DNA from 3 places in the Caecibacter sp. AF58-12pH5A genome. Region 1 is predicted to be linked to each of the others. Evidence: riboswitches for the same ligand, from Rfam matches in the RefSeq annotation. Region 1 holds a riboswitch; each other region holds the start of a gene.

Region 1 (10,796 bases):
GGGCCTTTATTCGGATATGAAACTGCACAGCCGCTTTGGTCCTATCGATGTGGCCTTCCTGCCCATTGGCGATAACTTCACGATGGGGCCGGAAGACGCAGCCCTGGCGGCCAGCTGGATTCAGCCTAAGCTGGTCATTCCGATCCATTACAACACGTGGCCCATTATCGAGTCCGATCCCTATGGCTTTGCGGAACTGCTCAAGCAGAAATACGACATTCCCGCACAGGTCATCCAGGTCGAAGATACGGTGGAATTATAAGAAGGTCAAAAAAAGCCTATGTCTGCACCCACTGATATGCTCCCTTCCAAACAGCGTGAGATTTTATCATTTCTCATGTCTACCTGGAGGGAAGCCTATCAAAACCGGCAGCATAGGCTTTTTTCGTGTCTTACGAACCGCAGCGTTCGTGATATTTTCGTTCTACAGATTGTTCGATGAGGACAGCCTTTTCTTCCGTCGCCGTAATGGCCTTCATCATCTCCGTCACGAAGGCCTCGTCACGGATGGAATGGAGATTGACGCGGACGCTGTAAAAGGCCGAGCGCATGGCAGCCCGGGCGTTCATGGCCGCAATAGCGCCGTCGGTAATGACCCATTCGTTACCGAACTGGACGGCCTGCTCGGAGAGCTGCAGGAGCTGGAAAATATCCTGGCCTAAGGAAAAGGGAATGGACGCAGCCCGTTTGAAGGCTGCCTGTACGTGTTCGCTCCGCTTTTCTGTGGTTTTCGGCAGGCGTACAGCCTGAATGACCGCATCAAAAGCGGCGGCATCTTCAGCAATGCCCCGGAGGTAGCGCTGCCGCAGGGCAGCGGCCTGGTCCCTGATCTGTACCATGATCCGTTCTACATCTTCATAGCCTTTTTTGCCGATCGTCAGATTGGCTACCATTTCTACCAGGGCAGCCGCCGACGCAGCGGTCAGGGCCGCGATACCGCCGCCACCGGGAACAGGTTCCTTAGACGCAGCTGCGGCCAAAAAATCATCGATGGGCATATGGGAAAATTGTAACTCTGTCACTGTGATTCGCACCTTTCGTCCTGTATTTTCTTGCAGACTATACAAGAAATCCGGCAAAGCAGGCTGCGCCTGGCCTTGCCGGATGAATTTGTGATAGGTCTATTTTACACCTGCTGCAGACTTAGAACAAGCCTGTAATAACGCCGTTTTCGTCGATGTCCATGCGGTTGGCTGCAGGAACCTTCGGCAGGCCCGGCATAACCATGATGTTGCTCGTCTGGCAGACGATAAAGCCGGCACCGGTGCAGACGCGTACATCTTTGACGGTGATTTTGAAGTTCTTCGGTGCACCGAGGAGGGCCGGATTATCCGACAGGGAGTACTGGGTCTTAGCGACGCAGATCGGCATCTTGTCGAGGCCCAGCTTTTCCAGTTCGGCAATCTGCTTCGGTGCATTGCCTTCGAGAATGACGCCGTCGCCGCCGTAGATTTCCCTGGTCAGGATTTCCAGCTTGTGAAGGATCGTGTCGTTGACGTCGTAGAGCGGTTTGTACGGGGTCTTAGGCTGCGCGAGGAGCTGTAAGACCTTGCGGCCCATGTCGAGACCGCCCTGGCCGCCTTCAGCCCAGCAGTTGTTGAGGGCTACGTCGACGCCGTAGTCTTCGCAGAGCTTCGTCAGGAGGGCGATTTCCGCATCTGTATCGGAGAGGAAGCGGTTGATGCCTACGAGGACGGGCACGTCGTATTTACGCATGTTTTCAATGTGTTTAGCCAGGTTGGCAAAGCCTTTTTCGAGAGCTGCCAGGTTTTCCGTCTGGAGATTCTTTTTGTCGACGCCGCCGTGCATCTTGAGAGCCCGGATGGTGGCTACGATGACGACTGCATTCGGTTTGATGCCGGCAAAGCGGCATTTGATATCCATGAATTTTTCTGCGCCCAGGTCGGCACCGAAGCCGGCTTCCGTAACGGTGATTTCTCCCATCTTGAGGGCCAGCTTGGTGGCGACGACGGAGTTACAGCCGTGGGCAATATTGGCAAAGGGACCGCCGTGTACGAGGGCCGGCGTATTTTCTGTCGTCTGGACGAGGTTCGGTTTGATGGCATCCTTCATGAGAATGGCCATGGCGCCGTCGACGTTGAGCTGCCGTGCCGTAACAAGCTGGCCGTCCAAGTCGTAGGCAACGATGATGTCACCCATGCGTTTTTTGAGATCCATGAGGTCGCTGGCCAGGCAGAGAACGGCCATGATTTCCGAAGCGACGGTAATCATGAAATGATCTTCCCGGGGGAAGCCGTTGACTTTGCCGCCCAGACCGACGACAATGTCGCGCAGGGCCCGGTCATTCATATCCATGACGCGTTTCCAGACGATGCGGCGCACGTCAATGCGCAGGGCATTGCCCTGGTGGACATGGTTATCGATAGCTGCAGCCAAGAGGTTGTTGGCCGCTGTAATAGCGTGCATATCGCCTGTAAAATGGAGGTTGATATCTTCCATGGGGAGAACCTGGGAATAGCCGCCGCCGGCAGCGCCGCCTTTGATGCCAAAGACAGGTCCCAAGGACGGTTCACGCAGGGCCGTCATGGTTTTATGGCCCAGTTTATTGAGTGCCTGTGCCAGACCGATGGTCGTTAAGGTCTTGCCTTCACCGGCCGGAGTCGGCGTAATGGCCGTGACCAGGACGAGCTTGCCGTCTTCATTTTTTGACAGGCGTTTAATGGCGTCGAAGGAGATCTTCGCTTTATATTTACCGTATAATTCCAAATCGTCTTCTGTCAAACCTACTTTTTCTGCAATCTTTACAATCGGTTCCAATGTCGTCTGCTGCGCAATTTCAATGTCGCTCAATACTTTAGTCATATTGGAAATCAGCTCCTGTTCCATAAATGTAAAGAAAAATAGCCGGCCCTCCGGACTATTGCCCAGACGGTCGGCTTTTCGATATCATGCTCCCATGTGGTTAGTCCACTTCCGTCAGTCACATGACTATGGTGTTATTATACAAGGCCAGGCCTGGCCTTGTCAATATGAGTATTTCTTTTGCTCAGTGGCCTAGAGCTGTACACATTGTTCCTTTTCCAGGCGCACAGGACCGCCGATGTGGATTTTCTTTATTTCTCCATCGCTGACGGCTGCTTCAATGGTAATCATGCCGCCAGGCTGACGGATTTCACAGGCGATTTCATGGCCGCACAGCTGGGACAGGGCCGCTGCCGTAGCGGCTGAGCCGGAACCACAGCTTTGTTCCCAATAGAGGGTCTTCGTGGCCGTTACGTACACAGCCGGAATCATGGTCAGTGTCTTGCGGTCGACGAGGTCGAGGCCAAAGGCTTCGTAATGGAAGGTCGAAGCAAAATTGTATACGGCTTTCCAGATCTGGTCGCGATCCAGATTTTTGAGGGCTGTCGTAAAATGAACAAAATGGACGATTCCCGGCAACGCTACGCGGTAAAACCGAAAGGCCGTATTGCCTACGTCGAGGCTGACCGTGTCCATCTTTTTTGGCAGCGGCATGTCAATGGACGCATCGTAGACCTGGTCTTCTTCACCACGCTGTACGCGGGCCTGCAAGGGAGCACTGCAGCCGGAACAGGAAATCATGTACTCTCCTGCCTCTGCTCCCGACTGGGACAAGAGATAGGCTGCGGCCGAACGGGACGCGTTGCCGCAAAATTCACCACCCATCATATCGAGCCGGATCTGGGCGCCCTGGTTGGACGGTGATAAAAAGGCGACCTGTTCTGCGCCGACACAGTCAGGCTGCAACAGCTTTTCTGCAATGGTTGCGTGTTCCGACGGAGGGATCTCATCCAGTACGAGAATGGTCGTGTTGCCACTAGGGTCAGCTTTTACATAATGGATTTCCTGTATCATTTCTGCACCTCAAATAGGATCATTTCCGCATCTGGCTCCACGAAAAACGGCCAGGCGGCTTACATGTTATCTATTATAGCATATTCGGCCCACATATTCAGTCTTATGGAGAAAATAAATCAGATTCTCTGCCACCTGGCCGCCACCCGGTGTCTGACGGGACAGGCGTCCCATTGACAGGGGCCGTCGTCGTGTATTACGATGAGATTACATATACGCTTAGAAAGGAGCCTTACTATGGAAGTAGCAAATGCAATCAATGAACGACGCAGTATCCGCAAGTATACACCCGAACCGCTGACGCGGGAAGAAATTGAAAAAATATTGACGGCCGGCATGATGGCCCCGTCGTCGAGCAATCTGCAGCCTTGGTATTTTGTAGTCATCGAAAGCAAAGAAAACATGGAGCGCCTGAAGAACATCATGGCCATCGCGACGAATAACCTGATGCCCTACTTTAAATCCCGCTTTGCCAAGCATCCCCAGGTGATTGCCGATACGTCGGCCTTCGTCCGTCTCTTAGGCGGCGCACCGGTATGTATTCTTGCCTTCTTGCTGAAGGATGACTATACGCTGCGCCTTTCAGCCATTCAAAGCGTCGCTGCTGCCATCGAAAACATGCTCCTTACGGCTACGGACATGAACCTGGGCAGCTGCTGGCTGACGGCGCCCCTTTCGGGCGGTGTCGACGACCAGATACACGCAGCGTTTGCGCCGGATAAGGGCGAGCTCGTCGCCATGGTAACCTTGGGCCACCCGGACCAGGCACCGGCAGCGCCGCGCCGTAAAGACGGACGCTATACGATTATCTGACCGGTCTCCTTTTCGAGTAACGCCACACCTTGCACGCCGCAGGGTGTGGCGTTTTTTGTCCGTTTATACAAAAAGAAACCTGACACCGGGCCAGGTTTCTTTTTGTATGATTCTGCTTTTTATTTCTTGACGATTTCTTCTTCGAGCTGGATGTGCAGTTCGTGAAGCTGTTTCTTCGTAACTTCCGACGGCGATTCGCTCATGGGATCGATGGCGTTCTGCGTCTTCGGGAAGGCGATGACGTCGCGGATGGATTTGCGTTTGAGCATGAGCATGATCATGCGGTCCAAACCGAAGGCCAGGCCACCATGTGGTGGTGCACCGTATTCGAAGGCACGCAGGAGGAAGCCAAATTTCTGTTCGGCATCTTCCGGTGTCAGGCCAATGGCTTTGAATACGCGTTTCTGTACGTCCGGCTGGTAAATACGCAGGGAGCCGCCGCCCAGTTCGACGCCGTTCAGGACGAGGTCGTAGGCTTTGGCATAGACGTGGGCCGGATCTGTTTCCAGTTTGTCCAGGTCTTCGTCGCGCATAGCCGTGAACGGATGGTGCATAGCGACATAGCGTTTTTCTTCTTCGCTGTATTCGAACATGGGGAAATCAACAACCCAGGTGAAGGCAAATTCGTCTTCGTTGATGAGACCCATACGACGGCCCATTTCTTTACGCAGTTCGCCTAAGGCAGCGGCTACGACGGCCGGTTTATCGGCGATCATGAGCACGAGGTCACCCGTTTCAGCGCCGCATTTGGCACCGATGGCGCGGAGCTGGTCTTCTGTAAAGAATTTCTTGATCTGTGTCTTCAGGGTGCCGTCTTCGAGGAAGCCGATCCAGGCAAGGCCTTTGGCACCGTAATGGCTGACGTATTCTACGAGGCCGTCCAGTTCACGACGGGGAATGCCGGCGTCGCCTTTGACGTTGATGGCTTTGACCTGGCCGCCGTTTTCGATGACCGAACGGAAGACCTTGAAGTCCGTGTCTTTGACGAGGTCTGTCACGTCTGTAAACTTCATGTCGAAGCGCAGGTCCGGTTTATCGGAGCCGTAGTTTTCCATGGCATAGTCCCAGGTCATACGGTGAATCGGCAGCTTGACGTCGTGGCCCAGGGTTTCTTCAAAGATGTAGTGAACCATGTTTTCCACGAGGGTCAGGATTTCTTCCTGGCTCATGAAGCTCATTTCCATATCGAGCTGGGTAAATTCCGGCTGACGGTCGGCACGCAGGTCTTCGTCACGGAAGCAGCGGGCGATCTGGTAGTAACGGTCCATACCGGAGATCATGAGGAGCTGTTTGAAGATCTGCGGCGACTGGGGCAGGGCGTAGAATTTGCCATCGTTGACACGGCTCGGTACGAGGTAGTCACGGGCACCTTCCGGCGTGCTCTTGCACAGTTCCGGTGTTTCAATATCGATAAAACCATGCTGGTTGAGGAACGTACGCATAGCGTGCTTTACCTTGTGGCGCATGATCAGGTTGTTCTGCATTTCCGGACGGCGCAGGTCCAGGTAGCGGTATTTGAGGCGGATCTTTTCGTCGACGTCGATGTTGTCTTCGATGTAGAACGGCGGTGTCTTGGAGGAATTCAAGATGCGCAGTTCTTCGCAGCGTACTTCGATCGTACCGGTTTTCATCTTGTCGTTGACCGTATCAGCGTCACGCATGCGGACGATACCACGGACGACGAGAACATATTCCGTACGAACCTGTTCTGCTTTTTCAAAGGATTCTTTTTCATAATCCGGCGAAGCGACGACCTGGACGATACCTGTGCGGTCGCGGAGATCGATGAAGATCAGTCCGCCGTGGTCGCGGCGGCGTTCAACCCAGCCACAAAGAACGACCTCTTTGTCCTTGTCTGCTTCTGACACTTCGGCGCAGTATTGCGACCGATGTAACCCTTCCATTGTATCCATTAGTAACTCATCCCTTCTTCTGTGTTTCCATATATGCAACAATCCCATCGAGGGGAACGCTGATCTGTTCTTTCGTGGCCATATTGCGAACTTGTGCTTCGCCCTTGGCCAGTTCATCTTCACCGATGATGACGGTGTATTCTGCGTCGAGCTTATTGGCCGATTTCATCTGGCCTTTCATGCTGCGGCCCAGAAGATCGATTTCCGCATAGAAGCCACGGGCGCGCAGGTCCTGCTGGAGGACGAAGGCTTTAGCCCGGGCGGCATCGCCGAGAGCGACGATGAAGACCGGTTTTTTGGCGTTGACCGGCGGCAGGAGGCCCTGTTCTTTCAGTGTCAGGAGGAGCCGTTCCATACCGATGGCAAAGCCGATGCCCGGTGTAGACGGGCCGCCGATTTCTTCGATGAGGCCGTCGTAGCGTCCGCCGCCGCAAACGGTGCTCTGGGCACCTAAGGGGGCGTACATGATTTCAAAGGCCGTATTCGTATAGTAATCGAGGCCGCGGACGAGGCGCGGATCCAGTTCAAAGGGGATGCCGATGCTCGTCAAATAGGCTTGTACTTTATCGAAATGTTCGCGGCAGTCATCACAGAGGTTGTCCGTAATGAGGGGCACGCCCATTTTCATCATCTTTTCGCCGTCTTCCTTGCAGTCGAGGACGCGGAGCGGGTTCTTTTCGAGCCGTTCGTTGCAATCGTCGCAGAGCTGGTCCTTTTTGTCAGCAAAGAAATCGAGCAGTTTTTGCCGGTATACAGGACGGCATTTAGGGCAGCCTACGGAATTAAGGTGCAAAATGAGGTCATTCAGGCCTAATTCGCGGAAAAGCTGGAAGGCCATAGCAATGATTTCGGAATCGACTGCCGGGTCCTTCGAACCGATTTCTTCGACGCCAAACTGGGTGAATTGACGGTACCGGCCGGCCTGGGGACGGTCATGACGGAACATGGGTCCCATATAATACAATTTGTGAACTTTCTGTTCACCATAGAGTTTATGTTCCAAAAATGCCCGTACGACAGATGCCGTATTTTCCGGACGCAGGGTCATGCTTCGTCCGCCACGGTCATTAAAGGTATACATTTCTTTTGTTACTACGTCAGTTGTTTCACCAATACCGCGTAAAAACAACTCCGTACTTTCAAACATAGGGGTACGGATTTCGCCAAAACCGTAGAGCGAGCAGATTTCTCTGATTTTTGCTTCGAGAATCTGCCAGTCTGCCGTTTGTTCCGGCAGGAAATCCTGTGTACCTCTCGGTGCAGTGATTGCCATTACGTATCGTCTCCTCCGTATATCATCGCACATATCCGGCGCCGCTGGGCCATGCGCTGGGCCAGCAGCTGCCTGTACGTATCAGGATCTTTGGGCATATATACTTTTTCCAGGCTGTGGCCGTCAGCGGCGAGAAACTTCGTCGTACTGCCGGGACCTGCTGCCAGGATAGTTTGCCGCTCTTCCATCATCTGTATGTTGTACTGGCTTTCTGTCTGTGGCAAGGCGTAGCCTATATTGGCAAAGCTGGCTGCCATATACTTTTGCCTGTACATATAATACGGAATATACCCTGCCTGCGCAAGGAGCTGCCGGCTCCGGCTCAGGCTGGCTGCCACTTCGCCGGCTGGCGGTATCGCCTGCCGCAGGGGATGATGGAATAACGGGGCCTTCTTTTTTAATGCCAACGTATGAATTGTAACATTTTCCGGGTGTAGTTGGCAAACTATTTCCATATTTTCCTGCATATCTGCCGCTGTCTGGCCGGGCAGGCCGGCAATAAAGTCCATATTGACGACGGAAAAGCCCAAGCGGCGGCAGTTTTCATACATGGTGTAGACGTCAGCTACACTGTGGCGCCGGCCTAAGAGATCGAGCAGGCGCTGCTGCATGGTCTGGGGATTGACGCTGATACGGTCGACGCCGTACTCGCGCAAAAGGGCCAGTGTAGCCACATCTGCTGTGTCGGGCCGGCCGGCTTCAACGGTCCATTCGCTGAGGCCTGGAAAGGATTCTGCCACAGCCTTGAGGATCCGGGCCAGTGCTTCCTTAGGCAGGCACGTAGGCGTGCCGCCGCCGACGTACGCTGACGTAACGTGCAGTCCATACTGCCGGCAGAGGCTGTCAATATCCCGTATATCCTCTTCGACAGCCTCTGCAAAGGCCAAAAGTCCGTCTGCCGTTTCCGTCTGGCACAGGCGCGACGGAAAGGAACAGTACAGACAATGACTGGGACAGTAGGGAATGCCGATATAGAGAGCCGCTTCCCGGCGGGGCCGTTCAATAAAGGGCCGCTGCAAGGCCGTCATGGCCAGGAGTTCCTGCGCAATGGCCGGCGTTACGTGATAGTGACGGACGAGCGTCTCCTCTATTGCCGGCGCAGACAGGCCTTGATCGCGCAGGTGATGGACGAGCTTTGTCGGCCGTACACCCATGAGGGTACCCCAGGGGCTTCGCTGTCCCTGGCCAAAGCAGCGGTCATACCAGTGCAGGAGCAGCTCTTTACTGGTCTGCTTGAGATCGGCTCCGGCCAGAATATAGGCGTGCGTATGCCACGCCTGTCCCGGCTGATAAAAGGTGACGTCCAGGCGCTGTTGCGTCCCTGCGGCCTGAAACGTAACAGCCGCACCTAAGGGACGCGGTTCATGGCCGCCGCTATAGCCCAGATAGGCCATGACCTGACCGATGTGGGCATGCAGTGCCGGCGGCCCTTCATAGGCATAGGCCAGTTCCTGTTGTTCGTTCGTGTTCATTACTGGGCGATCTTTTCTGCTTCTTCGTGCCGTTTTTTCTGGCAGTCTTCACAATAGCCATAGACCTTGAGCTGATGGTCTACGGTCTGGAAGTGGAAGCGTTTTTGCAGGATCGTTTCCAACGTTTCCAGGAGGTCGTCCTGGCATTCCCAGACTTTGCCGCAACCCAGGCAGATCAGGTGATGATGGTAGTGGCCATCGTCTTCCCGGTCGTTTAATTCATAGCGGCTGCAGCCATCGTCGAAGTCGAGCTTTTTCAAGAGATCCATTTCCGTAAAGAGATCGAGCGTACGGTAGACCGTAGCCAGGCCGATTTCCGGTGCCTGCTTCTTGACGATTTCGAATACGTCTTCCGCACTTAAATGACGGGCATCGCTTTCTACAAAAGCCCGCAGCACGACTTGGCGCTGGGAGGTCATCTTGTATTTCTTGGTTTTGATTTGTTCTTTCATTCGGTTCATCATGAGATCCATGACTTGGTCTTTAGTTCTTTCCATAGGTATTCATCGCCTTTGTTTTATACGTATTATAGAACCACAAATGTCTGCACAAAATCTGCAGTACTGCTGTGACCGGAACGGTCAGAATCATGCCGGCTACGCCAAAGAGCGTGCCGCCAATGAGGAGAGCAATAATAATCACTACGGGATGCAGACTGATAACGGCTCCCATAACTTTCGGCATAATAATATGGCTGTCCAATTGCTGAATGACAATGTAGAAAATGAGGACCTTGACGGCCAGCGCCAAATCTACAGTGGCACCGAGGAGGATAGCCGGAACGGCACCGACAATCGGGCCAATAATGGGAATCCATTCCGTTACTGCCGCTAAGAGGCCGATGACCAGCGGATAGGGTACGCCCATGAGCCACATGCCTAAAAAGGTAAGGGAGGCAATGATACAGCTCATGGTCATCTGGCCGCGGATATACGAGCTGAGGACGTGCTGGATTTCACTAAACAGGACGTCGAGCTGCAGCCGATATTCTACGGGGTAGAGGCAGATAAAGGAACGGACCATTTTGCCGCCGTCCTTCATGAAGTAGAAGGTAATGATAGGTACGACAAAAAACTGAATGACCGTACCGGCAATGGCAAAAATGGATTTGAGGAAATTGCTGACGCCTTCGACGCCGTAGTTGCCTACACGCGTGAACGCATCGTTGATGACGCTCTTTACCTGATCCGGTATGTAGAGCTGGGTCTGCTCGTTTTCGAGCTGCGTAAAGATGGCCACCGTCTTTTCCCAAAGGCTGTTGAAGTTGACAGCCAGCAGATTCGCCTGCATGACGAGAGGCTTTAAGATAATATTGGTCAGCGCTGTCAGGACGACGATGAGCAGGAGAAAAGAAAGGAGAATGGCAATATCAATGGGTACGTTCCGCCGGGTCAGGCGGACGAGCCCTTTTTGGATCAGATCGCGGACGGGAATGAGGATAAACGTGATGATCAACGACACGATAACCGGCCAGTACACGTTGTGTAC
Region 2 (10,796 bases), on a different contig from region 1:
CTGGTTACCATGCCGCCTTGGAAACGGGATCGCAGGCGGTCTTCCATTTTTTTTATATCCTGGGGCGGACGGTCGCTGGTAAATACCATTTGTTTATGGTCCTGGTAAAGCTTGTTGAAGGTATGGAAAAACTCTTCCTGTGTGTGTTCCTTGTTTTCGAGAAACTGAATATCATCGACGAGCAGTACGTCTACATTGCGGTAGCGCTGGCGGAAACTTTCCGAGCTTTTATCCTGAATGGATTGGATCAGCTCGTTGGCAAAGTCTTCACTGGTAATGCAGCGCAGGACCATGTTGGGGAAGTTTTCACGAATGCGGTGGCCAATGGCCTGCATGAGATGGGTTTTACCGAGGCCGGAGCCGCCATATATAAAGAAAGGATTATATTTCTGGGCCGGTGCTTCGGCAATCGAAAGGGCTGCTGCGTGGGCAATGCGGTTGCTGTTGCCGACGATAAACGTTTCAAAGGTATAATTGCTGTTTAATTCATCGGCTGTCGTCAAGGGTTTTACGTCGTTTTTGGGCGGTGTCAGTGGCAATGCATCCTGGACGAAAAGTTCCGGCTGTACGACTTCGATGGCTGGCGTAATAGGCGGATCTACTGCTGGTTCTGCTTCCTCCGGCTGTAATTCCGGTTCGTCTATGCCATGCGTTTCTTGTAGCAGTGCGTTCGTCGTTTTTTCGGCAGCCGTACTGACAATGGCTTCTTCTTCGCCTTCACTGCTATAGATCAGCCGGACCGTTGTCGCCTTTCCCGTTACCTGGGAAGCCGCATTTTCCAGGAGACCTGTGTATTTTTTGCTGATAAATTTACAAATAAAGAGGCCTGTCGTATCGAGAGTCAGTATATCGTTCTCATACGTATAGGGAATCAGGGCTGTTTCAAACCAGTTGTCATAAATTTGTGGAGGTATTTCCTGCTGGATTTTAGCCAGGATTCCCAGCCAAAGTGATGTCAGATCCATGCTTGCCATGTCATGCATTCCTTCCTCTTGTGGATATGTTTATAATCCCTTGTGGATAAAGTGGGTAAAATAGGGCTGAAAAAAACGGAAAGCCGATGAATATCGAATTTCCGACATAATGGAAGTTATCCACATTTTGTGGATAACTTGTGGATAACTAGGTGAATATCTTCCCGAAGATCACATTGACATTGTACATCAAAAGTGGATAATACACAAATAGAACTTGTGTTTTTACTTGTACACAGGGCTGTGGATAACTTTTTTTCGCCTCATGTAAGACCGGAAAAAATAAAATGTAAGCGGAAATGATTGACATGAGCAGTCGGATTGTCTATAATTACACTGTTATGGTGTAAATTCTATATACGTTGTATCGATACGAAGGAGGTGTCTACATTGAAACAGACATATCAGCCGAACGAACTGTGGAAAAAAAGAACCCATGGCTTCCGTGAAAGAATGAAGACCAAAGGTGGCCGCATGGTTTTGAAAAAACGCCGCATGAAAGGCAGAAAGAAGCTTTCTGCTTAATTTTTTCAGATGAACAGAAAAGTTCCACAGAGGAATTTTTCTGTTCATCTGTAATTTTTAGGAATTACAGCTTAGGAACTTACGATGTATGAATTAAATAAAGAAAAGCGGTTGCGTAAGAACCGGGAATATCAGCTTGTCTACCGCCGCGGTAAATCTTTCGTAAATCGCTTAGCCGTTTTATACGTATTGCCCCGTTCCCCGAAACAGCCGTCACGCATCGGCTTTGTTACAGGGAAAAAGATCGGCTGTGCTGTAGAACGCAACCGCTGTCGCCGGTTAATGAAGGAAGTCTACCGCTTGCATCAGGATTCCCTGCAGGACGGCTATGATGTAGTATTAATCGGACGCAGCTATTTAAAAGATGTAGGATATAAAGAAGCTGAAAAAAGTATCCTCCAGCTATTTCGCCGGGCCAATATATGGAAGAAGCGAATGCAATGAAAGCACTCTTCATTTTCGTAATACGTTTTTATCAGGTATGTGTATCTCCGCTACGGCTGCCATGTTGCCGTTTTTACCCTACGTGCTCCGCCTATGCCTTGGAAGCTGTACAGAAATACGGTGCCTTGAAAGGCGGTTATCTGGCAGTAAAGCGCATTTTAAAATGCCATCCTTTCCATAAGGGAGGTTACGATCCTGTACCTTAATAAATTAGACAGATGAAAAAGAGGCTGTCTGATTTTTTATCCTTTTTATTCGACAGGAGTTGAGTTTATTGAGCTTTTTTAGCGGAATTATGGATATATTAACAGGTTTCATGTCCGTCTGCCTCGATTATTGTTATGCCTTCACCCATATGATTGGTTACCCGAGCTATGGCATTGCAATTATTTTATTGACGATCATCATCAAGCTGATTCTGGCGCCTTTAACGGCAAAGCAGATCCATTCCATGGAAGGCATGCAGAAAATACAGCCGAAGATCAAGGAATTGCAAAAGAAATACAAAGGCGACCAGGCAAAAATGCAGGCAGCCCTGCAGAAATTATATAAGGAAGAAAAGGTCAGCCCCTTTTCAGGATGCCTGCCGATCATCATTCAGATGCCGTTCCTGATTTCTATTTTTTATGCCCTGAGGGCATATCCTTACGATCCGGCATATGAAAGCTTTTTATGGATGCCCAGCCTGGGTGCTGCCGATCCGACGTATATCATGCCTATCCTTTCCGCCATTTCTACCTTTGGCATTCAAAAGCAGATGAGCGGTACGCAGGTAGCGATGAATGATGCGCAGGCAAAGCAGCAGAAAATCATGCAGATCGTCATGCCTCTCTTCATCGGCTGGATCAGCATCAGCTTCCCTAGCGGTCTTGTTATTTACTGGGTCGTTTCCAACGTATTCCAGTGGGTACAGCAACTCATCATGTTCCGCGGCAAAAAGAAAGGAGCTAATGCATGAACAGTGTAGAAGCTACAGGCAAAACGATCGAAGATGCCGTCCGCTCTGGCCTGGTTCAATTGGGATTAACCCGTGATGAAGCTGATGTCGAAGTATTAGCTGAACCGAAAAGCGGTTTTCTCGGTCTTGGCAGCAAGCCTGCCCAAGTACGGGTAACGGCTAAGAAAGAAGCAGCCCATGTACTCTTCCGTCAGCAAGAAGAGGCGGCTGCCGCACAGGAAGTACCTGTGCCTGCTGTTGAAAAAGAAGACAGCAAGGCAGTTACAGAAGAAAAAGAAGTGGCTCCTGCCGCTACGGCTCCGGCTGCGGAAATGACAGCACCTGCTGTTGCTAACGCACCGGAAGCAGCACCGGCTGTAGCCCTTGCCGATACAGAAGAAACGAAACCCGTATACACAGCGGAAGAAGCCGCCGCTCAGGCAAAACGCTTCTTACAGGAAGTTCTTGCCAATATGGGCCTGCAAGTGATGATCGAAAAGATGATCAAGCCGGACAAGATTGTCCTCCACTTGCACGGGAAAAATCTGGGCATTCTCATCGGTAAGCACGGACAAACGCTGGATGCGCTGCAGTATCTGACGAATCTGACGATTAATCAGAGTCATGAAGGCCGTCATTTTGTCATGCTCGATGTAGAAAATTACCGCCATCGCCGTGAAGAAACGTTAAAACAGCTGGCTGTACGCCTTTCCGGGCGTATTAAGAAAAAAGGCGATAAAGTAGTTTTAGAACCGATGAACGGGTATGAACGCAAGATCATTCACGTGGCACTGCAGGATAAGGAACACGTCCGGACGGAAAGTGAAGGACAGGATCCTTACCGTCATGTAGTCATTTATTACGCAGAATAAACGCAGGATAACACCTGCAAAAAAACCCGGTGCTGGCACCGGGTTTTTTTGAAAGGAGGAACTCTTCCTATGCTCTACGATGCAACAGATACGATTGCGGCTATTACGACGCCCTTAGGCGAAAGCGGGATCGGCGCCATCCGCATTAGCGGTCCTGACGCATATACCCTGGGTGACCGTATCTTTCACAGCCAGTCCCAAACTCCCTTAGGCGAAAGACGGGACCGGTCTATCCAATACGGCACTATTGTCGATGAACAAGGCCATTGCATAGATGAAGTATTGGCCCTGATCATGAAGGGCCCTCATTCCTATACGGCTGAGGATGTACTCGAAATTCAATGTCATGGCGGCCGTCAGTCCTTGGCTGCTATTTTAGCGCTTATTTTGCGTCAAGGTGCCCGCCTGGCCAATCCCGGTGAGTTTACGGAACGGGCCTTTGTCAACGGCCGTATTGACCTGGCCCAGGCAGAGGCCGTGATGGATGTCATTCAGGCGAAAAGCAAAGCCGGTCTTACCAGTGCCGTAAGCCAGCTGGAGGGCCGCCTTTCCCAGGCCGTCCGGTCTGTGCGTCAGGAACTGACCGAACTGATTACGCGCCTGGAAGTCATGATCGATTACCCGGAAGAAGATTTGGAAGATATTGTCGTACCTGATGTCAGTGCAGCCCTGCAGACGATGCAGGAGAAAATCCAGGCCATGCTGGAAAACTCCCAAAGTGGCAAAATGATCCGCGATGGCGTCGTTGCAGCCATTGCCGGCGTGCCCAATGCCGGTAAATCGAGCCTCCTGAACCGCTTTTTGCAGGAAGAACGGGCCATCGTTACAGATGTACCGGGGACGACGCGGGACGTACTGGAAGAATGGATCGTCCTCCAGGGCGTACCTGTTTGTCTCGTCGATACAGCCGGGATCAGGCAAACGGAAGATACTGTCGAAAAGATAGGTGTCGACCGGGCCCGGAAATATCTGGACCGGGCCGATATCGTCATGGTAGTCATTGACGGCTCCCGGGCCCTGACGGAAGAAGACCGTCAGATCCTCGCCTCGGTAAAGGGCAAAAAAGCCATTATCGTCTTAAATAAAGAAGACCTGCAAAAAGAAGTGACCGTCTCTGACCTGACGGACTACGGCTTCCCTGTATGTCCTATTTCAGCCAATACAGGCGCCGGTATGGATGCATTAAAAGAGCGCCTGCTCCAGGAAGTCCTGGCCCACGGCCTGATGGACGGCCAGAGTGCCCTCCTGACCAATACGCGGCATATCGAGCTGGTGCGGCAAAGTGCAGCCGCCTTGACACGGGCCCAGGAATCCCTGGCCGCCGGCATGCCTCTCGATTGTGCTGTCGTCGATATTCGCGAAGCCTGGGACCTTTTGGGATCCATTACGGGGGAAACGGTTCATGCCGATATTGTAGAAGAAATATTCAGCCGTTTTTGTTTGGGAAAATAATACGAGTTCATACATTACGCAAAGGAAGGAATTTCCATGTTTGTCATAGATACATACGATGTCATCGTCATTGGTGCCGGCCATGCCGGCTGTGAAGCGGCCCTGGCCAGTGCCCGTTTGGGAGCTAAAACACTGATGGCCACGCTTAACCTGGATAATATTGCCCTCATGCCCTGTAATCCGGCCGTTGGCGGCCCCGGTAAGAGCCACTTAGTGCGGGAAATCGACGCCTTAGGCGGACAAATGGGCATCAATACGGACTGGACATGCCTGCAAATGCGCATGCTCAATACAGGCAAAGGGCCGGCTGTGTATTCCTTGCGGGCCCAGTCGGATAAAAAGCTCTATCAGATGACCATGACGAAAACCTTGGAAAATCAGGAAAATCTCGATGTACGCCAGCTCATGGTGACGGACCTCCTCATCGAAGATGGCAAGGTAACGGGCATCCGTACGGAATTAGGTGAAGTATATAAGGCGGCCTGTGTCATTTTGGCGACCGGTACGTACTTAAAGGGGAAAATCATCATTGGCGAGTGCACCTACTCCGGCGGCCCGGTAGGACAGCGGTCGGCTGAAGACCTGTCGGCTTCCCTGCTCGGGGCAGGCCTCCATCTCATGCGCTTTAAAACCGGTACGCCTGCCCGCGTCGACCGGCGGACCTTGCGGACGGAGGAAATGACCATTCAAGAAGGCGATACAGACGGTCACGCCTTTTCCTTTATGTCGGAACGGGAAAACCGCAACAAGGAATGCTGCTGGCTGACCTTTACGAATGAAGAAACACACCGCATCATCCGGGAAAATCTGGACCGGGCACCTATGTGTAATGGTACGATTGAAGGCATTGGCCCGCGCTACTGCCCTTCTATCGAATCGAAAATCGTCCGCTTTGCCGACAAGAAACGGCATCAGCTCTTTATTGAACCGGAAGGAGAAGCGACGGAAGAAATGTACGTCCAGGGCATGAGTACGAGTATGCCAATTGATGTGCAGTATGAATTTTTGCATACCATTCCGGGCCTGGAAGACGTGCGCATTATGCGTCCGGGCTATGCCATTGAATACGATTGCCTTGACCCCTTGCAGCTGACCCCGGCCTTGGAAACAAAGCAGGTCAGCGGCCTCTTTTCCGCCGGCCAGTCCAATGGGACCAGCGGTTATGAAGAAGCTGCCGCCCAGGGACTCATGGCCGGTATTAATGCAGCCCGCAAGGTCCAGGGAAAAGAACCGTTTATTTTAACGCGTGCCGAAGCGTATATCGGCGTACTGATTGATGATCTGGTCACAAAGGGTACGGAAGAACCATACCGCATGATGACCAGCCGCAGTGAATACCGTCTCATCCTGCGTCAGGATAATGCAGACCTGCGCCTCACCCAGAAGGGCTACGACCTGGGTCTCGTAAGCCAGGCACGCTACGACCGCTTTTGCGCCAAAAAAAAGGCTATTGCCGACGGCATAGCTGCGCTGCGGGCCATTTCTATTACGCCCAGCAAGGCCATGGGAGAAAAGCTGCAGGCCTTGGGGACAGCACCGGTACATACTGGGCTTACGGCCTATGAACTGCTGCGCCGCCAGGAATTGACCTATGACCGGCTGCAGACAGTCTTCGAGCTGCCCGATCTGAATGCTGATGTAAAAGAAGAAATCGAAATCATGATCAAATATGAAGGCTATATTAACCGCCAGCTGGAACAGGTAGAAAAAATGAACCGGCTGGAACAAAAACTCATGCCGGATACTATCGTGTATGCAGATATCGATACGCTGTCTGCCGAAGCGCGGCAGAAGCTCGATGCTATCCGTCCCCGTTCCCTCGGCCAGGCCAGCCGTATTTCCGGTGTTTCTCCGGCCGATATTACGGCACTGCTCATCGTGCTGGAACAAAACAAGCGGGAGGGCAATCATGTTTCGTAATGAATTGACTGCCGTTCTGACGGCTATGCATATTTCCCTGAGCGAGCAGCAGCTCAGCCAGTTCTGCCGCTTTGAAGAACTCCTTTTGGAAACGAACAAGGTCATGAACCTGACGGCCATTACAGAACCCAAAGAAGTAGCGGTCAAGCACATGGCAGACAGCCTTTCCTGCTATGGGGACGCGTATTTTCCTAAGGGCGCTGCCTGCCTCGATTTAGGCACTGGCGCCGGTTTTCCCGGTATTCCCCTGCTCATTTACCGGCCGGACCTGCGCATGACTTTTTTCGATTCCCTGCAAAAAAGGCTGCGTTTCCTGGAACAGGTCACGACAGAACTAACGCTGACAGGAGCTGTATTTCTCCACGGCCGGGCTGAAGAAAAAGCCCATGACAAGACCTACCGGGAACAGTTCGATGTCGTTACCAGCCGGGCCGTTGCGCGCCTCAATATTCTCTGCGAATGGGCACTGCCCTATGTGCGTACAGGCGGTGTTTTCATTGCCCTTAAGGGGGCACAATATGAAGAGGAAATCAAAGAAGCCGGCCATGCTCTGGCTGTGCTAGGAGGGACCCTGGAAGCTGTGCGTCCTGTGACCTTGCCGGGGCTTACAGATAAGCGGGCTGTCCTCTACATCCGCAAGAACGCCAAGAGTCCCTTAAAATATCCGCGCAAGCCTACACTGGCTGCCAAAAATCCGTTATAATGGAGCTGAATTCATATTTTTCAGCCTATAGAAAGGGTGTGTCAGCATGTCTCTTAAAAAATCTATTCTGGTCCTGCTTACAGCCTGCTTTACCCTGGGTACGGCGGCCGCCATGGCAGCTGCACCGGAAATCAATGCACAGTCGGCCTGTGTCATTGATGCCAATACGGGGAAAGAATTATACGCCAAGGATGCAGATCACCGCATGTATCCCGGTGGTACGACTATGATTATGACCAGTCTGCTCGGTGTAGAATCGGGGAAACTGGATCAGCCTCTTACGATTGCTCCGGCTTCCCAGCAGCTGCCTGGCGATGTCAGCAAGCTGGGCCTTTATGCCGGTGATAAAGTGACCTTGCGTCATGCCCTGACCGGTATGATGACCGTCGGTGGCTGTGATGCGGCCATAGACGCAGCCGTAACGGTAGCGCCGACAGAAGCTGATTTTGTGCAGCAAATGAATGCCAAGGCTGCCGCCTTAGGCGCGACAGGCACGCATTTTACCAATCCTACCGGCCTGCCTGATGCCAAGCACTATTCGACAGCCCGCGATTTGGCGAAAATCGCAGCCTATGCGATGCAGTCCTCTGATTTCCGCGGCCTTGTAAACCACACGTCCTACGATATGCCCTATATCGATAGCGGGACCAAGCATTGTGAAACGACCAATGGGTTCCTGACCAGTGGCTTTAGCGGTGCTAACGGTGTCAAAACGGGCGTGACGAACGAAGGCGGTCCTTGCCTCGTCGCTTCGGCCACGCGTGATGGCCATACTCTCGTCGTTTCGATACTCAATTCGCAGAGCCGTTCTGCCGATGCCCAAAGCTTGCTCACGTATGGTTTTTCGCAGTTAAAGGATACGACAGCACCGCAGACGACAGCTGCACCGGCGGCTAAGACGACGAGCCAGGCGGCTGCGGCACAAAGCGAAACTGCCGCAGCGACAGCTGCTGACCGGGATGCAGAAGAAGCCTATGTCCTGCGCAATGCACCGGCAGGACAGACCTTATCGTCTATTGCAGCTCAGCAGAGACAGGTACAGGCCCTTTCTGCTGCCAATGCCCAAGGAGCAGAGTCATAAAAATTAATTCTTGACATAAGACTCTTTCTTGCTATAATAAAAGAACATCATGAATATTCCGATACAGGACTGACGGATCAGTGGAACAACCACGTGGACTGTATCGCAGTAGTAAGCGCCGACCGTCTGGGCAAAGATATGAAAATATGCTTTGGCCAGCCGGCCGGCGCTTCTTTTTGTGCGCCTGTGTGCCGGCCGACCGCAAAGGAGAGATGGATTCAATGAAAAAGAACCGTTGGCTTATTGCGTTGTCCGCTATGGGGATTCACATCTGCATTGGCAGTGTCTATGCCTGGAGCGTCCTTACCCGCCCGATTATGGAGTCCATGGGCTTTTCCCTGAAGGAAACGACGTGGACATTCTCCCTGGCCATTTTATTCTTAGGCCTGTCAGCAGGTTTTTTAGGCAGCTTTGTCCAGAAAATCGGACCGCGCAAGTCAGGTCTTTTATCGATGGCTTTCTTCTGCAGCGGCATGTTTGGTACGGCTGCTGCCCTGTATTTCCACAGCCTGCCCCTGCTCTATATCTGCTATGGTGTCATAGGCGGCATCGGCCTGGGTACAGGCTATATTACACCTGTTTCGACACTGGTCAAATGGTTCCCCGATAACCGTGGCTTTGCTACGGGTCTGGCCATCATGGGCTTTGGTTTTGCCAGCATGATCGCCGGTCCGGTTATGCAGCTTCTGGTGCAGCACGTAGGTCTTATTCCCAACTTCCTCATCTTGGGAGCCGTTTATATGACCATTATGACAGCTTCTTCGCTGTATTTGGCGCCGCCTAAAGCAGGCGAAGTGCCTCAGGCCGATCTGGCCCTGCGTCAGGCCGGGGAAAAGAAAAAGATCGTCTATGCCGATTCCCTGCCCCAGTTTACGGTCAAAGGGGCGATGAAGACGTGGCAGCTCTACACGATCTGGCTTCTCTTCTTTACCAACATTACCTGTGGTATTGCCCTCCTGGCCGTCGCCTCCCCTATGGCTCAGGAAGTCGTCGGCATGTCGCCCATGGCCGCTGCTTCCATGGTCGGTATCATCGGGTTTATGAACGGTGCCGGCCGCATCGCCTGGGCTACCGTATCGGACTACCTTGGCCGTTCGGCTACGTATGTCCTCTTCTTTGCCATTGAAATCGTCGCCTTCTGGCAGCTTTCTCAGGTGACTAATTCTTTTAGCTTCCAGGTTCTCGTATTGCTCATCATCACCTGCTATGGCGGCGGCTTCTCGTGCATGCCGGCATACCTTTCGGACCTCTTCGGCACACGGGAACTCAGTGCCATTCACGGACGTATTCTTACGGCCTGGGGCGCTGCCGGTGTCGCCGGTCCGCTGCTGCTGGCTTTGATTAAAGAAACGACGAACAGCTATGCCGTTACCTTGCAGGTCTTCTCGGCCTTCTTCGTCGGCGCTTTAGCACTGATGCTCTTCCTCAAATACCAGACCCGTCATGGCATCGTTTGCCGTGATGCGGAAGGCCTCCGTCCTGTCCGTCAGAAGGCGGAAGTGAAAGGCTAAGCTCTGTTTAACCCCTATCCCCCGTGGCAGTATGGTACTGCCTGGGGGATTTTTTTGTCCCGGTATATCGTAGTTAGATGGATGATTGAAAATGATTGCTTTTTAAACATAGTCACTAAAAATGATTGAAAATGATTGATTATGATTATATAATAAAGGCAGATATAAGGAATGATACATAGAAAAAAGACAGGTGACGCTATGCTTACAGAAGAACGACAGGAAGAAATCGTACGCATTGTCAACGCTGGCGGTGCCGCCTCTGTACAGGAACTGGTTGATTATTTTCATATTTCAGAGGCTACCGTACGCCGGGATTTGACTGTACTGCAACAGGCTGGCCGCCTGCGCCGTGTCCATGGCGGTGCTACGGCTAT
Region 3 (10,796 bases), on a different contig from region 1:
TCTTTCAGTGCCTGCGTAACCTTCGATTTTACAACCACGGGGACACGCAATGTAATCTGATCCATGCTTCCTCCTATACGATATCCACTGATACTTTTTTATTAGCTTTCACAGCAGCGGCCTTGACGACAAGACGCAAAGCCTTGGCAATCTTACCTTGTTTGCCAATGACCTTGCCCATGTCTTCCGGTGCTACGTGAAGCTGATAGACTTCGAGGCCTTTCTTCTGAATCTTGGTAACAGTAACCGCTTCCGGACACTTTACCAATGCCCGTGCAATACAAGCAATTAATTCTTCCATAGTATCCAGCCTCACTTACTTTTTGGATGCTTCAAACTGAGCCATGATGCCAGCTTTTTTGAAGAGAGAACGAATCGTTTCGGTCGGCTGTGCACCTTTACCGAGCCAAGCCAAAGCTGCTTCTGTGTCTACAGAGAGGCTTTCGATGCCCTTAGCGGGATCGTACTGGCCAAGCGTAGCAACAGGACGGCCGTTGTTACGAGCGTTGTGGGAATCAGCAACAACTACGCGGTAAACCGGTTTCTTCTTTGCACCTAAACGTGCTAAACGAATTTTAATCATGAGTTTCACCTCCTTGTGTTAGTATACACGGCTCGTGACGAGCCCCTTAGAAAGGCAGACGCGGCAGGAAGCCCCGTCGTTTGTTACCCTGCATTTTCTTCGCCTGTTTCATCATCTTCTGCATATCCGTAAACTGTTTAAGCAGGCGGTTGACATCCTGCACACGCGTGCCACTGCCTTTGGCAATGCGGCGTTTGCGGCTATCCTTAATCAGCATTTTCGGATTGGAGCTGGCGCGTTCCTGCGCCGTCATGGACTGAATAATGGCTTCAATATGTTTGAACTCCCGGCCGTCCATGTCTATTTTATCTATTTCCTTCTTGTACTTGCCAATGCCCGGGATGAGGCTGACCAGACTGCTCATATTGCCCATTTTCTTGACCATATTGAGCTGGGAAAGGAAATCGTCGAAGGTAAAGGAATTACTCTTCATGGCCCGTTTCATTTCGGCCATCGATTCTTCATCGAAGGCTTCCTGGGCCCGTTCGATAATCGTTTCGACGTCGCCTAAATCGAGGATACGCGACGCGTAGCGATTGGGGTGAAATTCTTCGAGACCGTCGAGCTTTTCGCTGACGCCAATGAATTTGATCGGCTTGCCTGTGACGGCCTTGATAGAAAGGGCCGCACCGCCGCGGGCGTCACCGTCGAGCTTGGTCATGATAATGCCGTCAATACCGAGGGCTTCATTAAAAGCCGTTGCGGCCGTAACAGCGTCCTGGCCGGTCATGGCGTCGACGACTAAGAGAATTTCGTGTGGTTTGACGCTCTGCTTGATATTAACCAGTTCATCCATGAGTGTTTCATTGATATGGAGACGGCCTGCCGTATCGATGATGACGACATCCTTCAAGTGGCTGAGCGCGTACGGCACAGCGTGCTGGGAAATAGCGACCGGATCCTGGCTGCCTTCTTCTGTGTAGACCGGCACGTCCAAATCCTTGCCGAGCACCTGCAGCTGTGTAATAGCAGCCGGCCGGTATACGTCGGCTGCGACCAGCATGGGGTTCTTGCCCTGCTGTTTCAATTTTTTGGCCAGCTTGGCTGCCGTCGTCGTTTTACCGGCGCCTTGCAAACCAACGAGCATGATGATCGTCGGCGGGTTGCTCGCCATGGCAATACGGCTTTGCGTACCGCCCAGGAGCTCCGTCAATTCATCGCGGACGATCTTGATGACCGTCTGGGATGCGTTCAGGCTGCCGAATACTTCTTCGCCTACAGCCTTTTCGCGGACGCGCTTGATGAAATCCTTGGCGACGGCAAAGTTGACATCCGCTTCCAGGAGGGCGCGGCGCATCTCTTTCAGCGCTTCGTTTACATCTTCTTCTGTCAGTTTGCCTTTGCCGCGCAGCTTTTTAAAGGCTGCCTGAAATCGTTCGGAAAGACTTTCGAATGCCATGAGGAAGCCTCCTTTGTCATGACGAAATTACAACTCTATACGTTCCAGTGTTTCCCGGGCCTTAGCTGTTTCTCCTGTATCGAGAAGGCTTACGGCCTGGTCGATACGGGCCCGCACGCTATCGAAGCGCGTGAGCAGCTGCAGTCGTGTTTCATAGCTTTCCAGTGCTTTCGAAGCTCTATTGAGCATATCGTACGCGCCTTGCCGGGAAATCTGCAGTTCTTCACCGATTTCGCTGAGGCTGAGATCGAGATTGAAATACATATCCAGGCACCGGCGCTGCCGTTCAGTCAGGAGCGGCCCGTATATATCGAGGAGCCGGCCCTTGCGTACTACGTCTTCAATCATGGTTTCACCACCTCGTGCAAACTCGTACTGTGATAGTATACCCTATGAGGAAAACGCTGTCAAGTACTTCTACTTGTCAGATTGGAAATTTCTTTTCTTTTTCCCGCACACGGACGCAAAAAAAGAAGGCTTGCGCCACCGGTGGTCCCAGGGACGCAGTCCTTCTCTCCAGTACGTATTATGAGTATTAATGATGGAACAGGCGGACATGGGTCATGGCCATGGCAATGCCATACTTGTCACACGTTTCGATGACATTATCGTCACGGATGGAACCGCCGGCCTGGGCGATGAAATCTACACCGCTGCGGTGAGCCCGTTCGATATTGTCGCCAAAGGGGAAGAAGGCATCGCTGCCGAGAGCTACGCCGTGCAACTGGGCAATCCAGGCTTTCTTTTCTTCCCGTGTAAGCGGTGCCGGCTGCTCTGTAAAGAGATCCTGCCAAATGCCATCGGCCAGGACGTCTTCGTAGTCATCGGAGATGTAGACGTCAATCGCGTTGTCGCGGTTCGGACGGCGTACGTCGTCGCGGAAAGGCAAAGCCAATACCTTCGGGTTCTGGCGGAGCCACCAGACATCGGCTTTGTTGCCGGCCAGACGCGTGCAGTGTACGCGCGACTGCTGGCCTGCGCCTACGCCGATGGTCATGCCGTCTTTTACGTAGCATACGGAGTTAGACTGGGTATATTTAAGGGTAATAAGGGCAATCATGAGATCCCGCTTGGCTGCCTCAGTGATGGTCTTGTTCTGTGTCGGGATTTCACCAAAAAGGTCCGTCGTGATTTTTACGTTATTGCGGTCCTGTTCGAAGGTAACGCCGAAGACTTCTTTCGTTTCCGAAACCTGCGGTACGTAATCGGGATTAATCTGGAGTACACAGTAGTTGCCCTTTTTCTTTGTCTTCAAAATAGCCAGGGCTTCATCTGTGTAACCCGGAGCAATGACGCCGTCCGATACTTCACGCTTGAGGAGCGTTGCCGTCGGTACGTCGCATACGTCGGAAAGGGCGACAAAATCGCCGTACGAGCTCATACGGTCGGCACCACGGGCGCAGGCATAGGCCGTAGCCAAGGGGGATAATTCCAAATCGTCGACCCAGTAAATGCGTTTCAGCGTATCGCTCATTTCATTGGCTACGGCAGCGCCGGCCGGGCTGACGTGTTTAAAGGACGCTGCTGCCGGCAGCTTCGTTGCTTCTTTCAGTTCCTTTACGAGCTGATAGCTGTTCAGGGCATCGAGCAGATTGATGTAACCTGGACGGCCGTTGAGTACCGTAAAGGGCAAATCACTGCCGTCTTTCATATATACGCGGGCCGAAGCCTGGTTGGGATTGCAGCCATACTTTAATTGCAGTTCTTTCATGATTAATCCTCCCATATTGTCCCTAATAAACAAAAATACCGACACTTCCGGACTCTTTGCCCAGACGGTCGGCTCTACATCGGCATGCTCCCTGTGGTTTCTAGTCCACTCTCCGTCAGTCACATGCTTCCGTATTTATTATACAAAGTAACATACCCTTATGTCAACGTTTTCCCTCGTCGTTACGAGGGAAAGGACGTTTTTTGCATACTAAAAGCCAGGCTGCATCCTTTTGGGAATACAGCCTGGCTGTGTATGTTAGGTGCGGTTGACGAGTGCTTCCGGGCGTTGCATGCGGCGGATGACATCTAAGACTTTTTTCTTGATTTTGTCTACGATGCTTTCGTCTTTAGTCTCCCCCACCCAGTCTTCACCGCTGGCTTTAGCAAATTCTTTAAGCAGCTCTTTCTGCTTGGCATTCATGCGTTTTGGCGTGTTGATGTTGACCTGTACGTGGTGATCACCGCGCCGGCCGCTGCTGCCGAGAATTTGTACGCCATGTCCTTTGATGCGGAAGACCGTACCGGTTTGCGTACCTGCCGGGATTTTCAGATCTACCTTGCCGTCCAGCGTATCGACGCGGATGGTGCAGCCCAGTGCCGCCTGGGCAAAGCTGATGGTCTGGCGCGATACGATGTCGTTGCCTTGGCGCGTAAAGTTCGGATCTTCGCGGACGAAGATATAGACGTACAGGTCGCCGTAGCCACCGCCACGAACCCCTGCTTCGCCTTCACCGGCTACGCGCAGCCGCGAGCCGTTATCGACGCCGCCAGGAATCTTGATCTGCAATTTCTTGCGTACATTGACCTTGCCTTCGCCATGGCATTTCTTACATTTTTCGTGAATCACCTTGCCTGTGCCGCCGCAATGGGAACACGTACGGACATTGACCATCTGGCCAAAGGGCGTATTTTGTACGACCCGCTGCTGGCCTGTGCCGTGGCAGACAGGGCAAGTATCTACCTTGCTGCCCGGTTCGGCGCCTTCGCCGTGGCAGTGATCACAGATTTCATCTTTTGGTACTTGGATTTCCATTTCCGTCCCAAAAGCAGCCTGTTTGAAAGAAATGTCTACGTCGAAACGGAGGTCTGCCCCCCGTTCCGGACCGTTAGACTGACGGCTGCCCTGGCCACCGAAGAAGGAATCAAAGATATCGCCAAAACCGCCAAAGCCACCTTGGCTAAAGCCGCCCTGACCGAAACCGCCAAAGCCGCCGAAGCCACCAAAGCCCTGGCCGGCACCGGAAGCGTTGCCATTCTGGAAGGCATCCATGCCGAACTGGTCGTACTGGGCGCGCTTGTTCTTATCAGACAAGACGCTGTAGGCTTCGTTGATTTCCTTGAACTTTTCTTCTGCAGCCTTAGGGTTGTCCCGGTTTTTATCAGGATGGTACTTTATAGCCAATTTACGGAAGGCTTTCTTAATATCCGCTTCGCTGGCATCTTTGGGAACGCCAAGTACTTCATAATAATCTCTTTTGCTCATATGGGCAGCCCCTCTTTATCTACTTACTTCTGGTCGTCGTCGACTACTTTGTAGTCAGCGTCAACTACTTTTTCATCACTCTGGCCACTCTGCTGTGCGCCTGCCTGCTGCTGTGCACCGGCCTGTTGCTGGGCACCAGCCTGCTGCTGTGCGTCAGCCTGCTTGTACATTTCGCTGGTCAGGTCGTAGAGCGGTTTCGTCAAGGCTTCCGATGCAGCTTTGATCTTTTCTACATCGTCAGTCTTTACAGCTTCTTTCAGGTCGGCAATCTTCGATTTGATTTCCGAAACCTTCGATGCATCGGCTTTGTCACCGAGGTCTTTAATCGTCTTTTCGGCCTGATAAATCAGGGAATCGGCGTTGTTCTTGGCTTCAATGCCTTCTTTACGTTTCTTATCTTCTGCTTCGTGAGCAGCGGCTTCTTTGACCATGCGGTCGATTTCGCTCTTGTCGAGGCCAGACGAGGATTTGATGGTAATCTTCTGTTCCTTGCCAGTGCCGAGGTCTTTTGCCGTTACGTTAACGATACCGTTGGCATCGATGTTGAAGGTAACTTCGATACGAGGTACGCCACGGGGAGCAGCCGGAATACCGGTCAGTTCGAAACGGCCCAGTGTCTTGTTGTCAGCAGCCATTTCACGTTCGCCCTGGAGGACGTGTACGTCAACGGACGGCTGGTTATCGACAGCTGTGGAGAATACCTGGCTGCCCGATGTCGGGATCGTCGTGTTGCGGTCGATGATCTTTGTGAAGACGCCGCCCAAAGTTTCAATGCCGAGGGAAAGCGGTGTAACATCGAGGAGCAATACGTCTTTGACGTCGCCTACGAGGACGCCGGCCTGGATAGCAGCACCAACGGCTACACATTCATCAGGGTTGACGCCTTTGCTCGGTTCTTTGCCCAGGATCTGCTTGATAGCTTCCTGAACAGCCGGGATACGGCTGGAACCGCCGACGAGGATGATTTTATCGATTTCGTTGATGGAGAGACCGGAGTCAGCAATGGCTTTACGGGTCGGTTCCATCGTAGCCTGTACGAGGCTTTCTGTGAGTTCGTTGAATTTAGCACGGGTCAGCGTGAGGTCCAAGTGTTTCGGGCCTGTTGCATCGGCTGTGATGAACGGCAGGTTGATGTTTGTGGAAAGAACTGTCGAAAGTTCAATCTTAGCTTTTTCAGCAGCTTCCTTGAGGCGCTGTTCAGCCATCTTATCCTGCGAGAGGTCGATACCGGTCTGGGATTTGAATTCGGAAACCATCCAGTTCATGACAGCGTTATCGAAATCATCGCCGCCCAGGTGGGTGTTACCATTTGTTGCTTTTACTTCGAAGACGCCATCGCCCAGTTCGAGGATGGATACATCGAATGTACCGCCGCCCAAGTCGAAGACGAGGATCTTGCCGTCGCCGCCTTTATCGAGGCCATATGCCAGAGCTGCAGCCGTTGGTTCGTTGACGATACGGAGAACGTCGAGACCGGCAATTTTACCGGCGTCCTTTGTAGCCTGACGCTGGCTGTCGTTAAAGTAGGCCGGTACGGTAATAACGGCCTGGGTTACTTTTTCGCCCAAATAGCTTTCTGCGTCTTCTTTCAGTTTCTGCAGAATCATAGCGGAAATTTCCTGCGGTGTGTATTTTTTGTCACCAATCGTTACGGTGTAATTTTCGCCCATGTGACGTTTAATGGAAGCGATTGTGTTTTCCGGGTTGGAAACAGCCTGACGTTTAGCCAGCTGGCCTACGAGGCGTTCGCCTGTTTTCGAAAAACCGACAACGGACGGTGTGAGACGGGAGCCTTCCGTGTTCGTAATTACTGTCGGTTCGCCGCCTTCCATAACAGCGACTACCGAGTTTGTTGTACCTAAGTCAATACCTATAACCTTAGCCATAGTAAAATTCCTCCAATCCTATACTTTCTACGATGTTTAACCGTTAAATGCAACTTTTACCATTGCCGGACGCAAGGTCTTGTCGCCCAGCAAGTACCCTTCCTGCAGGACTTCCACGACCATATCATTGTCGAATTCTTCACTTTCTACGCGCATGACGGCTTGGTGATAATTCGGGTCAAACGGTTTGCCTACAGCATCAATTTTCGTAACACCTTCTTTTTCCAGAACGCCCATGAGTTGTTTGTAGATCATGTCGTACCCGTCTACAAAGGACTTCATTTCGTCTGTCATGGCATCTTGCGGGGCCTGTAAGGCCCGTTCGAAGTTGTCGATGACGGGCAGGATGTTCTGGAGTACTTCCATTTTTACGACTTCAGAAATCTGCAGCTTTTCACCGGCTGTCCGTTTCTTGAAATTCGAGAAATCGGCCTGAAGCCGCAGGTAGCGGTTTTTCATTTCCTCTACTTTAGCTTCTGCATCAGAGGCAGCCTTTGCTTCAGCTGCTTCGTCCGTTTCTTCTGCCGGCGTTTCTTCTGCTATTACTTCATCAGCGGCCTGCGTCGTTTCCTCTGCAGCCGTTGTCGTCGTCTTTTCTTCTTCACTCATTGCCTGCATCCCTCCTATTTATCGTCGTGGTAATGTTCCAGGATATTTGTTACATGCTGCTTCATAAAATCCAGAAGGCTGATGATTTTCGCATATTCCATACGCGTCGGGCCTAATACAGCGATTTTACCGAGGACCATATCATTGGCCGTGAACGTGGCTTCGATGATGCTGCAATCGTTGATGGGCGAAAGCTTGGTTTCTTCACCAATGCGTACCGTTACAGGACGGTTGCCCTTTTCACCTTCGTCGTGCAGCAGGTTAGCGACTACATCCTGCTCTTCCAGCATGGTAAATAAGCCTTTGGCTTTATCTACATCCTTGAATTCCGGCTTGTTAAGAAGCTCCATCGTGCCGCCTTTATACAACTGTTGTTTCTTCCGAAACGCCTTATGCAAGGAACGGAATGCCGTCCGGTATAAGTCGAGGTCGTCTACAACAGTTCCCCGGAATTTTTCCAGAACGTCCATGTTGATTTCCGATAAGGGCACTCCTGCAAGGCAGCGTGTTAATTTTTCAGCTACGACGTTCAGATCATCTACATCTACGCCATCCGGTTTCGCATAAATACAGTTTTCAATTTGTCCTGTATCCGTGACGACGATCATGATCGCCCGGCGGTGATCTAAGGGCAGAAAGCGTATATACTTCAATTTCGAACTCGTTTGCTGAGATGTCATGACCAGCGTGACATTGTGCGTAATCCGTGCCAGGCCTTGTGCCGTGGACTGGAATATTTGATCGACATCGCTCATCTTGTCCTCAAACCAGGCTTCTACGAACCGTTTTTCATCGCTCGTAATCTTTGCCGGCTGCAAGAGACAGTCTACGTAAAAACGATAGCCTTTAATGGAAGGAATCCGTCCCGCCGAAGTATGCGGCTGTTCGAGATAGCCCATCATTTCAAGATCAAACATTTCATTACGGATCGTCGCTGCACTGACACCTAAATCATATTTACGCGCAATCGTTCTGGATCCGACAGGTTCGGCAGATGTGATGTAATCCTGAATGATAGCTTGCAGTATTTTCTGTTTTCTTTCATCCAAATCCATACGTCTCACCTCTATGCCGTTTAGCATTAGCACTCTTTTTATTTGAGTGCTAATAACTATATAAAAGATAGCATGATTAAAGCCATTTGTCAATGGAAAAAAGGTAAATTAGTCAAAAAGTCAAAGATTTTTTTTCGATTTTGTCTTTTTTTCCGGGCCGGCTTTTGTTTATATACATATATAATATGTCTTTTTTTTAATACACAAAAAGTACGGCGGCATATGTATGCCGCCGTACCCAATTAAGGAGAAATCCCTATGACTAGGAATCACAGTGAAATGAGGTAAACCTTATTTACCCGTAAATTCAGGTTTACGTTTTTCCATGAAGGCTTTCATGCCTTCCTTCTGGTCAGCCGTTGCGAAGCAAAGGCCAAAGACGTTGCTTTCGAAAGCAAGGCCCGTAATGATATCTGCATTGATACCGTTGTTGATAGCTTTTTTAGCGATCTGAACGGCTACAGGTCCCTGAGCCATGATTTTCTTAGCAGCTTTGATAGCAGCCGGCATCAATTCAGCCTGCGGAACAACTTTATTGACGAGGCCAATACGCAGGGCTTCATCAGCTTTGATGTTCTTAGAGCTGTAAATGATTTCTTTAGCCATACCAAGGCCAACGAGGCGGGCCAAACGCTGTGTGCCGCCGAAGCCAGGGATAATACCGAGGCCTACTTCAGGCTGGCCAAAGATAGCGTTTTCGGAGCAATACCGGAAATCAGCAGCCATGGAGATTTCGCAGCCGCCGCCCAGAGCGAAGCCGTTTACTGCAGCGATAACAGGCTGCGGTAATTTTTCGATCTTCGTAATGACGCCTGCGCCATAAGCAGCCCATTTGCCGCTTTCAGCCGGGCCATAGTTAGCCATTTCTTTGATATCAGCACCAGCAACGAAGGATTTTTCACCAGCACCGGTAATGATAACAACCTGGATGTCTTTGCTTTCAGCAATGTAGTCAACAGCTTTTTCGATATCTTCTACAGTTGCTTTATTGAGAGCGTTCAAAGCCTTCGGGCGATTGATCGTTAAGGTAGCAATACCGTCTTCTACTTTGAAAATGATGTTTTCGAATTCCATATGATGTGACCTCCTTAAATATGCTTGTCAGCCTATTATTTGTTGTAGTCGTAGAAGCCTTTACCAGTCTTCATGCCGAGGTAGCCAGCTGCAACATATTTACGGAGAAGCGGGCACGGACGATATTTAGGATCGCCATAACCTTCATAAAGAACGTCCATAACGTGGAGAACAACATCGTTACCGATGAGGTCGCACAGAGCCAAAGGTCCCATTGGATGATTGTAACCGAGTTTGCAAACTGCGTCGATACCTTCTCTTGTAGCTACGCCTTCCATCAAAGCATAGATAGCTTCGTTCAGCATAGGAACAACGATACGGTTAGCAGCGAAGCCCGGGAAGTCAGCAACTTCAACAGGTTCTTTGCCCAATTCTTTAGCAGCGTCGACAACCGTCTTAACGGTTTCATCAGAAGTAGCCAGGCCTTTAATAACTTCGATCAGTTTCATAACAGGGGCCGGGTTGAAGAAATGCATGCCGATAACTTTGTCCGGACGGTTTGTAGCTGTAGCAATTTTCGTGATCGGCAAGGAAGATGTGTTGGAAGCGAGAATCGTGTTAGCCGGGCATTTTTCGTCGAGGTTTTTGAAGATCTGGCTCTTGATCTTGTAGTCTTCGATAGCTGCTTCAACAACCAGTTCTACGTCTTTCATGTTTTCTTCCGTAATTTCTACGATGCCTTCGAAATGGCCAAGGATTTCAGCTTTCTGGTCTTCCGTGATTTTGCCTTTGGAAACTTTTTTCGTCAGCTGTTTGTCAATTTTTTTCATGCCGCCGTCGATGAATTCTTGTTTGATATCGTTAAGAACTACATCTACGCCGTGTTCAGCGAATACTTGAGCAATACCGGAACCCATTGTGCCTGCACCAATAACCATTACTTTTTTGAACATGTGAAACTCCTCCTTTTATTAGCGTGATTTTTTTCACTTTTGTGATCAAAAAAAAATCACATTTGACAATAATTAAGATGCACTGCTTACATTCATAGTAT

Evidence for each region. A riboswitch is a leader RNA that binds a small molecule or an ion and turns the genes downstream of it on or off. The one in region 1 is predicted to bind ZMP and ZTP.
Region 2: linked by a shared signal. The riboswitch ahead of PGX44_RS02725 (L-lactate MFS transporter) and the one ahead of PGX44_RS04625 (formate--tetrahydrofolate ligase) in region 1 are both predicted to bind ZMP and ZTP.
Region 3: linked by a shared signal. The riboswitch ahead of PGX44_RS00585 (phosphoribosylaminoimidazolecarboxamide formyltransferase) and the one ahead of PGX44_RS04625 (formate--tetrahydrofolate ligase) in region 1 are both predicted to bind ZMP and ZTP.

Annotation. Positions count from the first base shown of each region.
Region 1 is NZ_JAQDBC010000006.1:25,130-35,925, reverse strand. Features, by position in the region: gene PGX44_RS04635 (metal-dependent hydrolase) at 1-262, shown strand, start outside; gene PGX44_RS04630 (cyclodeaminase/cyclohydrolase family protein) at 393-998, opposite strand; gene PGX44_RS04625 (formate--tetrahydrofolate ligase) at 1,144-2,823, opposite strand; ZMP/ZTP riboswitch at 2,877-2,955, opposite strand; gene PGX44_RS04620 (histidine racemase CntK family protein) at 3,016-3,837, opposite strand; gene PGX44_RS04615 (nitroreductase family protein) at 4,075-4,650, shown strand; gene aspS (aspartate--tRNA ligase) at 4,770-6,563, opposite strand; gene hisS (histidine--tRNA ligase) at 6,571-7,836, opposite strand; gene hemZ (coproporphyrinogen dehydrogenase HemZ) at 7,836-9,308, opposite strand; gene PGX44_RS04595 (Fur family transcriptional regulator) at 9,308-9,805, opposite strand; gene PGX44_RS04590 (AI-2E family transporter) at 9,792-10,796, opposite strand, start outside.
Region 2 is NZ_JAQDBC010000003.1:83,982-94,777, forward strand. Features, by position in the region: gene dnaA (chromosomal replication initiator protein DnaA) at 1-974, opposite strand, end outside; gene rpmH (50S ribosomal protein L34) at 1,365-1,499, shown strand; gene rnpA (ribonuclease P protein component) at 1,584-1,943, shown strand; gene yidD (membrane protein insertion efficiency factor YidD) at 1,940-2,149, shown strand; gene PGX44_RS02695 (YidC/Oxa1 family membrane protein insertase) at 2,239-2,901, shown strand; gene jag (RNA-binding cell elongation regulator Jag/EloR) at 2,898-3,752, shown strand; gene mnmE (tRNA uridine-5-carboxymethylaminomethyl(34) synthesis GTPase MnmE) at 3,822-5,204, shown strand; gene mnmG (tRNA uridine-5-carboxymethylaminomethyl(34) synthesis enzyme MnmG) at 5,241-7,124, shown strand; gene rsmG (16S rRNA (guanine(527)-N(7))-methyltransferase RsmG) at 7,114-7,827, shown strand; gene PGX44_RS02720 (D-alanyl-D-alanine carboxypeptidase family protein) at 7,874-8,908, shown strand; ZMP/ZTP riboswitch at 8,964-9,047, shown strand; gene PGX44_RS02725 (L-lactate MFS transporter) at 9,130-10,419, shown strand; gene PGX44_RS02730 (DeoR/GlpR family DNA-binding transcription regulator) at 10,591-10,796, shown strand, end outside.
Region 3 is NZ_JAQDBC010000001.1:110,438-121,233, forward strand. Features, by position in the region: gene PGX44_RS00560 (YlqD family protein) at 1-65, opposite strand, end outside; gene PGX44_RS00565 (KH domain-containing protein) at 74-301, opposite strand; gene rpsP (30S ribosomal protein S16) at 317-583, opposite strand; gene ffh (signal recognition particle protein) at 630-1,982, opposite strand; gene ylxM (YlxM family DNA-binding protein) at 2,010-2,330, opposite strand; gene PGX44_RS00585 (phosphoribosylaminoimidazolecarboxamide formyltransferase) at 2,518-3,693, opposite strand; ZMP/ZTP riboswitch at 3,745-3,826, opposite strand; gene dnaJ (molecular chaperone DnaJ) at 3,952-5,178, opposite strand; gene dnaK (molecular chaperone DnaK) at 5,202-7,064, opposite strand; gene grpE (nucleotide exchange factor GrpE) at 7,101-7,673, opposite strand; gene hrcA (heat-inducible transcriptional repressor HrcA) at 7,688-8,728, opposite strand; gene PGX44_RS00610 (enoyl-CoA hydratase-related protein) at 9,020-9,802, opposite strand; gene PGX44_RS00615 (3-hydroxybutyryl-CoA dehydrogenase) at 9,838-10,695, opposite strand.